2 linked regions of the Saccharibacillus brassicae genome follow. The main gene of each other region encodes a partner of the protein of the gene in region 2 in a complex. Links are inferred from orthologs where the notes say so. Each region holds a gene or a part of one and is shown on either strand. Other genes may lie near its edges.

Region 1 (5,451 bases), 4.3 Mb from region 2 along the record:
CAGCATGCTTTGCGCTTCGTAATCTTTGACGTAGCGGCGAATATACGTGTGCAGCGGATTGAACAGCTTCAGCTGCTTGCCTTTGCGCGGTTCGTCTTCTTCCGGGAAACAGATATAGTCCGCTACCGCTTTGCCTGTTCCGCGGTCGATAATCCGGTACACGTCTTTTTTGCCCGGCGTCGTCACCTTTTCCGGATTGGCCGAGATTTTGATCGTCGGCTGCATCATTCCGTCCACTTCGCGTTCGACCAGCTTGTAGACGCCGCCCAGCGAAGGCTGGTCGTGCGCCGTGATCAGCTGCGTGCCTACGCCCCAAACGTCGATACGCGCGTCCTGCGTCTTGAGCTCGGTGATCGTATGTTCGTCGAGGTCGTTCGAAGCGACGATCTTGACGTAATCCAGTCCCGCTTCGTCCAGCATTTTGCGGGCTTCGATCGAGAGATACGCCAAGTCGCCGCTGTCCAACCGGATCGAATTCAGCCGCTTGCCGCGTTCTTCGAGCTTCTTCGCGGTACGGATCGCATTCGGCACGCCGCTGCGGAGCGTATCGAACGTATCGACGAGCAGCGTCGAACCGTCCGGCAGCACCTGGGCGTACTTGTCGAACGCTTCCTGTTCGCTCGTGAAACTTTGCACCCAGGAATGCGCGTGTGTGCCTTTGGTCGGGATGCCGAAGCGCTTGCCCGCCATCATGTTCGACGTCGCGTGGAAACCGGCTACGTAAGCGGCTCTGGCGCCCCATACGGCTGCATCCGCTTCCTGCGCCCGGCGTGTCCCGAATTCAAGCAGCGTGTCGCCGTCCGCGGCCTGCTTGATCCGTGCGGCTTTGGTCGCGATCAGCGTCTGGAAATTCATAAAGTTCAGCAGCGCCGTCTCAACCAGCTGCGCTTCGAAGATGCTGCCTTCCACGCGGACGAGCGGTTCGTTTGGAAAAACGACCGCGCCTTCGCGCATCGAATGGATATTGCCGTTAAAACGGAATGTGCGCAGTTCTTCCAGGAAACGCGTATCGTAATTCTCTTCCTGTTCGGACAGATAGCGGATATCGTCTTCGTGGAAACGAAGGTTCGATACGTAATGAACGATCCGTTCCAGCCCGGCGAATACCGCATAGCCGTTGCCGAACGGCAGCGTGCGGAAGTACGCTTCGAACACCGCTTTGTGCTTGTGCGTCCCGTTCATCCAGTGTGCGTACATCATGTTGATCTGGTATTTGTCCGTATGTAAAGCCATGCCTGTCGTGTCCATACCGTCTCCTCCTTCAATCCCGAATCAAAAAAAGGCTGTCCGCGCACGGTCGATCAAGACCGGAAGCGCGCGCGGATGCAAGTCATGCGTAAAAGTGCGAAGCGGCTTCAGGGAAACAGGCGGCACTCAGGCCGAGATGACTTTCGCGCCGAGGCTGCCTGTAAAATGACCCAACGCCCATTCGTGGCCCGCCGCGTTGAAGCTTGCCACGGCGTCCGCGTGGACGACGATGTCGAAGCCGAGATTGTAAGCGTCGACCGCGGTATGCAGCACGCAGATGTCTGTGCACACGCCGATCAGATGGACTTCGGTAATGCCTCGCGCCCGCAGCCGCAGAGCCAGGTCCGTTCCCGCAAAAGCGCTGTATCTCGTCTTGTCCATCCAGTAGATCGCCGATTCGTACCGCTCGTAGACGGTCTTGAGCGTTCCGTACAGTTCCCGGCCGGCTGTTCCGCGAATATTGTGCGGCGGGAACAGCGCGCTCTCGGGATGATACGGATCGTTCTCTTCGTGCAGATCGACCGCCATCACCGTATACTCGCCGGCGGCGGCAAACTGCCCGGTCAGTTCGGCGATGCGTTGCTGGATCGCGATCCCCGGTTCTCCCACGGGCAGGCTGCCGTCCACGAAATCGTTCGTATAATCGATTACGATCAGAGCTTTCATCGGAATTCCTCCTTGTCGTCGGCCCCGCCGATCAGGAATAGATCGACAGCCGGGGCACGTTATCCAGGAAACGATACAGCTGGGCCGGACGCTGCGAATACTGGTTCGAGCTGATCGGCGCCCCGTTTTCGTCGCGCACTTCTTCCAGAATGCCTTTGCGGCTGCGCGTGGACGTGATTTTGCGAATAAAATTCGGTTCTTCGAAGTCCGGCACGACAGCCTTGATCACCTGGTACAATTCGCTGAGCGTGAACGCCTGCGGCAAAAACTTGCGGGCGATCGTCGTCTGCAGCATTTTCTCCTGAATGCGCCGGTAGGCATCCGCGATAATAGCCCGGTGGTCGAACCCGAGATCCAGCTCGTCTAGCGCTTCTTCGATCGTGAACAAGCCCACTTCCTCGGCGTCGTCCGCCGCCTGACGCTTCTCCAGCACTTCTTCTTCCACGAGCGCGAAAAATGCGTGTGAGATGATCCAGCCTCTCGGATCGCGGCCCGGATCGCTGTAGACGCTCAAATATTCCAAATGCCGGCCAACGACTCCGGTCTCTTCCTTCAGTTCGCGCATCGCCGTTTCGTACAGCGATTCGTCGTCCCGGGAAAATCCGCCCGGCAGCGCCCATTTGCCCGCATACGGCCAGGCCCGGCGGCGAATAAGCATGACGCGCAGTTCGCGCAGCGGAAGCGTCTTCGTCACCGTCTTGCGTTCGCGCTTGGTCAGCGTGAACATCACGATATCGGCGGGCGCTCCGTCGGGTGTCCGATACTTCTTCGCATCGTAATTCGTTTGTTCTTCACGGTTGTTAGATTCGTTCTGTCCGTTCATCAGCATCACCATCGCAGCATTTGATAAAATCGGTCCATACAAGTTTCGAATATGATATTATCATTATGACACACTCGAATTATTTGTCAACCCTGCTCCGCTGAATCGTGCGCAGGTCCAATCCCATCTGATACAGATCGACCGGCTCGCCTTCGACAATCAGCGCTCCGCGCATGATGCCTTCCAGCTTGAACCCGATCGAACGGTAGAGCCGGTAGGCGCGTTGGTTGGACGCCTGAACGGTCAATTCGGCGCGAAGGATACGGCGGCGCTTCGTCCATTCCAGCATTTCCGCAAACAGCTGCCGCCCGAGCCCGTACCCGGTATGATCTTCCAGAATGCCGATCACGATATAGATCGTATGCTGGTTCCGCCGGACTTTGCCGCCGGTCGCTTCCAGATAGCCGACGATGCAGCCGTCGCTTTCGGCGACGAGCATCAGCGAGTTGGAACTGCGCAGCAGGCCGCGAATCTGCTCCAGCTGATCGCCGTCGGTCATGCGCCGCTCGCCCGGTTCGTACAGCATGGAAGTCGTCTCGCGGTCGAGCTGCTTCTTCATCGCGAGCAGTCCCTGGCTGTCCCGCAGCTCGACCCGGCGCACGATCGGCGGCGCGGCGTGGATAACGCCGCCCCCGCGCGCGGACGAGCCGGCTTCGCTCTCCGGCAGCTTCTCCAGCATGAGCCGGTCCAGGCGCCGGATGCCGTTCGTGCTAGCACCGTCGGCCCAGCAGCCGGCGTAATAGTCGGGCTCGACCGCCGCGACGCGAAAGCCCGCCTGCTGGTACGCCGTCAAGCGGTCGGTCTGCCAGCTGCCGACATAAGCCATTACCCGGCGCACGCCGCCTTGCCGCAGTTCGCCGCATACGGCGTTCAGCAGGCGGACGAATCGCCGCGCTTCCTCTTCGCTGCGGACAGCGCCCGCCGCGTTGGCGATCTCCGCTTCTTCGGCGCCGATCCGCAGGCAGCCAACCGCCGACCGGATCTCTCCGCCGAGACTCAGCGTCCACCACTGCGCTTCGTGCAGATACGTTTCGATCCGCCACGTCAAAAGGTCCCCGCTGTCCAACAGTTCCCGCGGCAGCCCGCCCGGCTGCGGCTCGGCTTGAATGATTTCGTTCCCGCTGATTCGATCACGTTCCATAGGGTCCGCTCCTCTGCAATCGTCGCTTTTTGGTGCAAAAACAAAAGACGCGGAGAAGATCGCCCGCGCCTGCTTGGCTTACGCCCCGAAGTTCAGTTCAACCGCAGGAAGAAGGCGGGCTGTCCGCCCCTCGTTCCACGGCAATCTTCTCGGATACGGTGTCATGGATAGCCGACACGATCATCTGCAGCAGGTCGTTGATCTCGACCTGTCCCTGCTGGTAATCGCCCACGATCGGAATTCCGTCGAGTTCGTCTTGCAGCTCGCGCAGCTCCGCTTCGATCATGGCCGCCATCGTTTTATTTTTCATCGCTTCGAACGCGACAACTTCCTTTTGTTTCTTTTTAATCGTCTGGATCAGGGTTTGAATCCGTTCATGCCCCTGAATTTGCCGTTCGGCCTGCTGGAACACCCGCACTTCTTCGCTGGAAGAGACCAATCCGGCCAATTCCCGGGCTTTGCCCAAAATGTCTTCCCGATTCCACAACGCGGCGGAATTTCCGGCTTCGGTGCGCGGCGGGACGTTTCCCTGGCTTGCGCTGCTTTGTATTGTCATGCGGTTCGCTCCCTTTCTCTGCTTCGGCGGCTTCTGCTGCATGCGCGCCATTTATCGTATAGACCCCGGATTCGGCGAATGCCGGGCTTGATCTCGACGGGTACGGCTCGGCTTCGATCGCTTGACTTGCGTCGCTGCCAACTTTTGATCGTTACGGTAAAAAATTATATCATACTGCCATGCGTCATTCCATTCGTTTCGCGTAGGCCAAGCTTTGAAATTCGCTTTTTGCTTTTTTGCAACCTTCGGCCCCTTTATGCAGTATACTTGAAAAACGACTGAAAAGCCTGCTTGATCGACAAGCATAACCCGGTTTCAGACTTTAGGAGGAACATTGTTGAAAAAGAAACGTATCGCTTTGACGCTCGCCGCGGCGCTGGTCGGCTCGGCCGCCGTACTTCCGTCCGCCCCTTACTCCGTGTCTGCCGCGGCGTCCGACTCTTCGGTCATCGCCACGATCTCGGCCGCGCTGGAACAGAAAAAAACGACGTTCACCGTCAAAATGGGCAGCGCCCAATACTCCCGCCTGAACAGCCTGCTCGACGGCGCTTCCGTCAAAGCCGAACCGTATACCCGGTATACGCTCGATCGGATCGATACGCGGGCCAGCGTGACCGGCTCCAGTGCTTCGGTCCGGTTCACGGTATCCTACCTGGAGAACAAGCAGCAGACCGAATACGTCACGGCCCAGGCCAAAGCCACGCTCAAAACGATCATTAAGCCGGGCATGACCGCGGAAGACAAAGTCAAAGTCATTCACGACTATATCGTCAAGCGCTTCGCCTACGACGACTCGATGACCCGCTACTCGGCCTATGAAGGCTTGACCAAAGGCACGACGGTCTGCCAGGGCTATACGCTGCTCGGCTACCGGATGCTGACGCTGGCCGGCATTCCGACCCGCATCGTGGAAGGCGAGGCCGGCGGACAAAACCATGTATGGAACAAGGTCAAGCTCGACGGCAGCTGGTATAACCTCGACATGACCTGGGACGACCCGACGCCCGATCGCAAAGA
Region 2 (7,493 bases):
CTGAACGACGCTTCGCTGCGCGACGTCGACGAGATTCGGGCGGAGCTGGCGGAACAGGGTTATGTCCGCAGCCGGGTTCCCCGCGGTGCCAAAAAGAAAAAAAAGAACGACAAACCGACGCTGCATCTGTACACGTCGTCGGAAGGCATCGAGATCTACGTCGGCAAAAACAATCTGCAAAACGAGTTCATCACGAACCGTCTGGCGCATTCCAGCGACACGTGGCTGCATACCAAAGACATTCCGGGTTCGCACGTCGTGATCCGCAGCGCCGAATACGGCGAAGCGACGCTGAACGAAGCGGCCCAGCTCGCCGCCTACTTCAGTCAGGCCAAACATTCCAGCAGCGTGCCGGTCGACACGACGCAGATCCGGCATGTGCGCAAGCCGAGCGGCTCCAAGCCCGGCTTCGTTATCTACGATCACCAGAAGACGCTGTTCGTCACGCCCGACGAAGACCTGATCAAGGCGCTGCCGAGCGCGGTCAAGAACGGCTGAATCCCGGCGCAGCTCGCGGCGGCGAATGCCCGATCGAACAAGTTTCTTATAAACCTGTATACGCCAAAAGCCGGCTTTCCCGCGAATGGGAAAGCCGGCTTTTTGACGCTGCTGCCGCAGGTCGGATCTGGCCGGATTGAACCGGGCCGCGTCGAATCGGTTTGGGTCGAATCGGATTGGGTCAAATCGGGTCCGGTCGAATCGTCGGACCCCAATCCCGAACCGTTAACCGGATTTCGGAGCCGAAGCGGCGGCGCGCAGAGCCGCTACCCGGGTTTCTTCCACCGTATACCCGCCGAGTTCCCCGTGGAAGACTTTCCCCTGGCGAATCCCGTGGTAATCCGACCCGGCCGTCGTCAGCAGCCCGTATTCCGCGGCCAAGCGGCGGTAACGCTTTTCCGCTGCCGGATCGTGGTCCGGGTGCCGGACTTCGATTCCGGCAGGCTTCGCTTCGGCGAGCACCTGCCGCACGAGCGCGTCGTCGCCGTACAGGCCCGGATGCGCGAGCACCGGCACGCCGCCCGCTTCCCGGATCCAAGCCGCGGCTTCGACCGGCGAGACGCGCGGCGGCGAGACATACGCCGCCGCGCCTTCCGCCAAATACTTGTCGAACGCGTCGCGCAGGTCGACGGCATAGCCTTTGCGCACGAGCACGTCCGCCATATGCGGACGGCCCACGCTCTCGCCCGGCTGCAGCGGGCGCCCGCCGCGGTCTTTCACTTCCGCCAGCGTAATGTCTACGCCGAGTTCGCGCAGCCGCTCCAGGATGCGGTCGTTGCGTACATCGCGCACGTCGCGCAGGCCGGCCAGGCGCTGCCGCAGCCGCGCGTCCGCCGGATCGAAGAAATAGCCGAGCATATGGATGTCCCGGCTGCCCGCGCGGGTGCTGATCTCCACGCCCGGCACGAAGTCGAGCCCGGCGCGCGCGGCCGCCTCCGCCGCTTCGCCAACGCCCGCGACGGTGTCGTGATCCGTCAGCGCGATCCCCGCCAGACCGCGCCCGGCGGCAAGTCCGACAAGCTCCGACGGCGTATTCATCCCGTCGGACGACGTGCTGTGCATATGCAGGTCGTACCGTCCGTTTTCTTTTTCCGGATTCGTCATAACGTCCCGCTCCCTTCTCCGCTCTCGCCAAGCGTTCTTTCCCGCAAAAAATTCAAAAAAGCGACCGCAGCCAGCGGCAGCAGCGTCGATTTGAGCCGAACCGAATAAAACTGCCGTTTGAACGAGGCATTTTCGATCGGAACCGCATGCAGCAGACCGAGCGCCAATTCATGCTTGACCGACGAAGGCGACAGCATCGTCAGGCCGAGTCCCGCTTCCACCGCCGATTTGACCGCTCCGGTGCTGCCCAGTTCCATGACCGTTTGCAGCGCGCGCGGGTCCATGCCTTTGGCTCTCCATTCGTCTTCCATCACCTGCCTTGTACCCGAACCTTCTTCGCGCAGCACGAACGGATACGCCGAAGCTTCTTCCAGTGTGACCGTCTGGCGGCCTTCGAGCGGATGGCCGGCCGGTATGATCAGCCGAAGTTCGTCGTGCATGACCGATTCGCTGATGATATCGGGATGGACGACCGGCGCTTCGACCAGGCCGAAATTCAGCGTATGCCGGGCGATTTCGTCCAAAATTTGCGTCGTGTTCATCACTTTGAGCGAGATCGTGATATCCGGGTGCTGGCGGCCGAACGGGACCAGCAGGGGCGGCAGCACGTATTCGCCGATCGTGTTGCTGGCTCCGAGCTGCAGACGGCCTTCGAGCTTGTGCGTGAACCGCGTCATCTCGCTCTCCGTCTCGCGCATCAATTCGATGCTGCGCCGCGCGAACGGCAGCAGCATGCGGCCGGACTCGGTCAGCGCGATCTTTTTGGTGGAACGGTCAAGCAGCTTGGTGCCGAAATATTCTTCCAGCGTCTGGACCTGCATCGTCACCGCCGGCTGCGTCATGTGCATCGCGACGGCCGCCGCGGAAAAACTGCCTTTTTCGGCGACGGTATGAAAAATATGAAGCTGGTGGAAATTGAGCGCCATCGGAATCCTCCTCGCAAAAAAAAGCATGAAAATAAATTTCCATGCCAGGCTTTCTTCGTATTCGGTTGACGGCAGCGCCCCGCTTTGTACCCGGGCGCGCTACCGTTTCTTGCGGTTGTTCTTCATCAACGTCATTCTTCGCGAATGCCGCAGCCACGAATAGTACGATTTCAAATCGCGCAGTTCGATAGTTTCCGACATTCGGCCCAGAAAAGTCACTACGATCATCTTGTGCAGCGGTCCGCTTTCGACCGGATAAGGTCCGGTCAGCTCGCCGAATTCCGCCACCATGACGATGTCGTCGTCGATCAGGTAGACGTCTTCTTCTTTGCGATAATACGGAACGATCCGCTCGGTCTGGAGACATTCCCACAACCAGGCCGCGATCTCTTCCGCATCTTCATGCCCGCTGTCCACGCGATCGCCGTAGCGGCCTTTGGCATGATTCGTAATGACGATATCCGCCACCTTTTTGTCACCGAGAGCGATGAAAAAAGGTTCGTAAGTGCTCCATCGTTCCGTCGCCTTATCCCGCACCGTTTATCACTCTCCAGAGACTCGACTTGGTCTGTTTTGGACCTATCCGGCAAGCTTCGGCTTAACCGGGGTTCAGGCAGCCGAAGAGTCGGCCGGATAGGCCGTAGGTCTTTATATCTATGTATATATACCCGGTATACTACATCATGCCTCTAATTTATACAAGCGATTCAAAAAAAGCCAATGAATCGGAGACCAGCTTTGGATACAAGCTATAGAAGAAGCGGCCCGCTTGGGGCCGCTTTTTCTTTTTGCCTGCGCGCGGAGCCCGTACTCAGCTCGTCAACGCTTCGGAATCGGGAAGGTCCGTCTCCAGCTCTTCCGGAATCTTGCTGCCGTAATCCGTCTTGAGGTCTGTGCGATGCGATCTTTCGATCTTGCGCACATAAGAGAGTCTCCGCATATGTTTGGCCGTCTCCTCCGCCCGGTCGGCGTTGAGGTAGACGACGGCGTAATGCATCCGGCGCGATACGTAATGGAGCGTTCCGTACTTCTCCAAATTGCGTGCCGCTTTGAGGTCGTTGACCCATACGATATAGCCGATTCGTTCGGGAACCATCATGCTGCACCTTCTTTCTGTAAATAAAACGGTACCGCTTCTCAGCCGCAGCCGCACGAGCCGCCGCTTCCGCAGCCGGATTTCGGCAGCGGGTTGTTGCCCGGCACCTTGATGCTCGAAGACACGGAATACGCGATCGTCTCCGACATTTCAAAGAGCAGATCGTCCAGCGCTTTTTCGGCGGCCTGGAACCGGGCTACGGCTTCGATCTCTTCCATCGCCCGCTCCACTTGTTCGACTTCTTCTTTTGCCGCGTGGTAGTTCGGATGGAAATGCCCGAACCGCTGCGTTTCTTCGAACAATTCTTTTCTGGCGTTCAACTCCACGATGAGCCGCCGCACTTCGGGATGCTCCTGCATCCGTTCGCGCCAATATAAATAATCAGCAACTTCGACGGAACCGTTGATCATATCGCCCAAATCATATGCGTTCATGAGCACGCGGGCCATGTCGACTGTCTCAATCTCCGATACGCTCATTAGGTCATCTCGCTTCTATACGCAAACTCTGCCCGTTCCCACCCGGGAAGGGCAGGTACGAATATCATAGCATAACCCCGTACAGGATGTAAGCCTTTAACAGAAGAGGATGAGTTACAAAAAGTCTCTCCCGAACTCGCCGAATCCGCCGTTTGTTTACGATTCGTCGGCCAGCGCCGATTCGGCCATAGCGATCAGCAGGGCAGCCGACGCTTTCATCGCCGATTCGTCGAAATCGAATTTCGGGTGATGATGCGGATACACGAATCCCTTTTCGGTATTGCCCGCTCCGACGAGCATGAAGCAGCCCGGACGCTCGCGTACGTAATAGGCGAAATCTTCGGCCGGCATGAGCGGAACCGCCTTTTCGACCGCAAAGCCGGGCAGCGCCGCGGGTGCAACCCGGAAAAACCGCTCCGCTTCGGACTCGTGGTTCACAAGGGCCGGATACCCGACCAAATAATCCACTTCCGCCGAAGCGCCGTACGTCTCGGCCACCTGCCGGCTCATGTCTTCGATCCGCCGGCGAATCAGCGCTCTCGTCGCTTCGTCGAACGTGCGCACCGTGCCGGTGATCCGCGTCTTCTCCGCCACGACGTTCTGCGCGAAGCCGCCGTTGATCGTTCCGATACTGAGCACCGCGGGCCGCAGCGGATCGACCGAACGGCTGACGACCGTCTGCAGCTGCATGACGAGCGCCGAAGCGGCGACGATGCTGTCCACCGTCTCGTGCGGCATGCCGCCGTGGCCGCCGCGTCCCGTAATGTCGATAAAAAATTCGTCTGTTGACGCCATCATCGGTCCCCCGGTCGACGCGACCGTTCCGACCGGAAGCGGCGTCCACAGATGCACGCCGTATACCGCGTCCACGCCATCCAGCGCGCCGTGCTCGATCAGCGGCCTGGCGCCGCCCGGGCACACTTCCTCGGAAGCCTGGAACAGCAGCCGCACTTCCCCGCGCAGCGCCGCGCGGCGCTGCGCGAAATAGCGCGCGACGCCGAGCAGCGCCGCCGTATGCCCGTCATGGCCGCAGGCGTGCATGACGCCGCTGCGCGTCGACGCGTAGTCCGCGCCGCCTTCTTCTTCGATCGGCAGCGCGTCCATGTCCGCGCGCAGCGCCACAGTGCGCCCCGGCAGCGCGCCCCGCACCGTGCCGATCAGTCCGTGCCCGCCGAGATCGCGCCGGACTTCGACCCCGAACGCCTCCAGCTTGCCGGCGACGAAGTCCGCCGTTTCCTGTTCCTTATAAGACAATTCCGGATGGCGGTGCAGGTGCCTGCGCCATTCCACCATCTCCGCGAATCCGTGTTCCACCGTTTCGTTCATCTTTTCAGGTCCTTTCCGTGTGGCCTCAAGCTCGCCCGTTTATAAATGGGGACCGCCTGCTTGTCCCGCCTGTTCGTCATTGTAGCAAAAAACAAAAGCGAAGCCCATCGTTATGAGAGGTCTTGCACCTCCCTTTCAAAGCGACTATGATGAAAGATGAAGTTTTGACGCCTGTTCGAACACCGCAGCCGGCCTTGCGCCTTGCCCGACTCTTTGCACACATAAACGGCGCTCTTGCAGCGTCCGCCGAAGGATTGAACTTACATGAGCACAGTAAAAAAGAATGGGACAGGCCGTACCGGCACCAAGACGCAGACAAGATCGCCCAAAGCGCCGCCCGATTTTCAACTTTTGATCCTGACCCTGATCCTGACCGGCTTCGGCCTGCTGATGGTCTTCAGCGCCAGTTCCAGCTTTACGCTGCTGGGCAGTAAATTCGACAACGATCCGTTTTATTTTGCGCTGCCCCAGTTTCAATACGCGCTGCTCGGCATCGTCGTCATGCTGGTCGTCATGAATATCCCGTACAAAAATTTCAAGCGATTGTTCGTTCCGCTGTTCCTACTGACCTTCCTGCTGCTGATCGTCGTGCTGTTCACGCCCGCGATCAACGGGGCGCACAGTTGGATCAGGATTGGCCCGCTCACGCTTCAGCCGACCGAACTGGCGAAGATCAGCACGATTCTGTATCTGGCGGCGCTCATCTCCAAAAAAGGCGACCGTTTCCGCGACCTGCGTTCCGGCTTCATGCCGGTCATCGTCATCGTCGCGGTCATCGCCGGACTCGTCATGCTGCAGCCGGACCTGGGCTCCTGCCTCGTGCTCGTCTCCGCCTGCATGCTCGTCATTTATGCCGGCGGGGCCAGCGTCAAGCATCTGCTCGGATCGGCGCTGATCCTCGTCACGGTACTCGCGCTGTTCCTCGGCGGACGGGAGCTGCTGACACCCAAAAGCGCGGATGAAGCCAGCGCAAGCTCCAGCTACAAAGCCGACCGGATCGAAGCTTACCTCGATCCGTTCGCCGATCCGAAAGGGTCGACGCAGAACCTGCTGAACTCGCTGATCGCGATCGGCGAAGGCGGGGCGACCGGCGCGGGCTACGGACAAAGCGTGCAGAAATTGTCCTACCTGTCCAACCCGCACAACGACTTCATTTTCGCCATTATCGGCGAAGAATTCGGCTTTATCGGCACGGCCGCGTTCCTGCTGCTCTACCTCTACTTCCTGTGGAGAGGACTGCTCATTTCGCTGCGCTGCCCGGACATTTTCGGCACGCTGACCGGCGTCGGCATCGTCGGGCTGATCGGTATCCAGGCATTCGTCAATATCGGCGGCGTCACGAACACGATTCCGCTGACCGGCGTCACGCTGCCGTTTATCAGCCACGGCGGCACGTCGCTGCTGATCACGCTGTTCAGCATGGGCATCCTGCTCAGCATCTCGCGCGATTCCAAAAAAGCCGCGCCGGCCGTCAAAGGACAGACGACCGAGACGGTCAGCTTATCGGAACGCCGCCCAGCATTGTACCGTTCCCGCTGATGCGCGAAGGCCAAGTTGCCGCACGACAAAAAAGGTTCTCCCGGTATGTCCGGGAGAACCTTTTTGCGTGCGGCGCGGCGGATCGGCCGCGTGCGCCGCAGCTCGCTTTATCGAATGCGGGACGGCTCTTCGATCGAAATGTCGTCTTTGAAGGCGACGCCTTCGACTTTGACGTTGACTTCGATCACTTTCAGGCCGGTCATGTTCTCCACCGCTTCGCGCACGTTTTGCTGCAGCATGCGGCAGACTTCGTGAATCGGCGTCTCGTACAGCACGATAATGCGCAGGTCGATCGCCGTCTCCAGCTGGCCGACTTCGACGATGACGCCTTTTTGCACGTTTTTCCCGCTCAGACGCTTGGCCCAGCCTTCCGACAATCCGCCGGACATCGCAGCGATTCCCGGCGTTTCGAGCGCGGCCATTCCCGCTATTTTGGCTACGACCTCGTTTGCGATTCGTACATTCCCATTGTCCAGTTGAACTTGTTCGGACATGACCATCCCTCCTTACTTCATACCTCTATTT

What was found.
Region 1: the proteins of FFV09_RS02015 (region 2) and FFV09_RS19935 are in contact, whole or in part, in a crystal structure (PDB 6PRK), measured with the Bacillus subtilis proteins. The link is inferred for Saccharibacillus brassicae from one-to-one orthologs.

What each region holds. Positions count from the first base shown.
Region 1 is NZ_CP041217.1:4,758,470-4,763,920, reverse strand. Bases 2,706-5,416 are described here. They hold FFV09_RS19935 (YlbF/YmcA family competence regulator), read right to left. Parts: upstream 4,435-5,416; coding sequence 3,976-4,434; downstream 2,706-3,975. Other genes in these bases: FFV09_RS19930 (transglutaminase domain-containing protein), read left to right, coding at 4,772-5,416; FFV09_RS19940 (GNAT family N-acetyltransferase), read right to left, coding at 2,817-3,878; FFV09_RS19945 (NUDIX domain-containing protein), read right to left, coding at 2,706-2,737. Outside these bases: FFV09_RS19955 (nicotinate phosphoribosyltransferase), read right to left, coding at 1-1,248; FFV09_RS19950 (cysteine hydrolase family protein), read right to left, coding at 1,375-1,914; more of FFV09_RS19945, read right to left, coding at 1,946-2,705; more of FFV09_RS19930, read left to right, coding at 5,417-5,451. UniProt on the Bacillus subtilis protein: May work together with YlbF to regulate community development.
Region 2 is NZ_CP041217.1:482,054-489,546, forward strand. The notes cover bases 2,385-5,239. They hold FFV09_RS02015 (YlbF/YmcA family competence regulator), read right to left. Parts: upstream 4,104-5,239; coding sequence 3,666-4,103; downstream 2,385-3,665. Other genes in these bases: FFV09_RS02000 (LysR family transcriptional regulator), read right to left, coding at 2,385-2,528; FFV09_RS02005 (hypothetical protein), read right to left, coding at 2,628-3,065; FFV09_RS02010 (YlbG family protein), read right to left, coding at 3,340-3,624; FFV09_RS02020 (amidohydrolase), read right to left, coding at 4,260-5,239. Outside these bases: FFV09_RS01990 (Rqc2 family fibronectin-binding protein), read left to right, coding at 1-498; FFV09_RS01995 (PHP domain-containing protein), read right to left, coding at 724-1,602; more of FFV09_RS02000, read right to left, coding at 1,599-2,384; more of FFV09_RS02020, read right to left, coding at 5,240-5,429; putative lipid II flippase FtsW, read left to right, coding at 5,694-6,968; FFV09_RS02030 (Asp23/Gls24 family envelope stress response protein), read right to left, coding at 7,076-7,462. UniProt on the Bacillus subtilis protein: Regulates sporulation prior to stage II. Positively controls the competence regulator ComK at a post-transcriptional level. May modulate the translation, stability or activity of ComS. May work together with YmcA to regulate community development.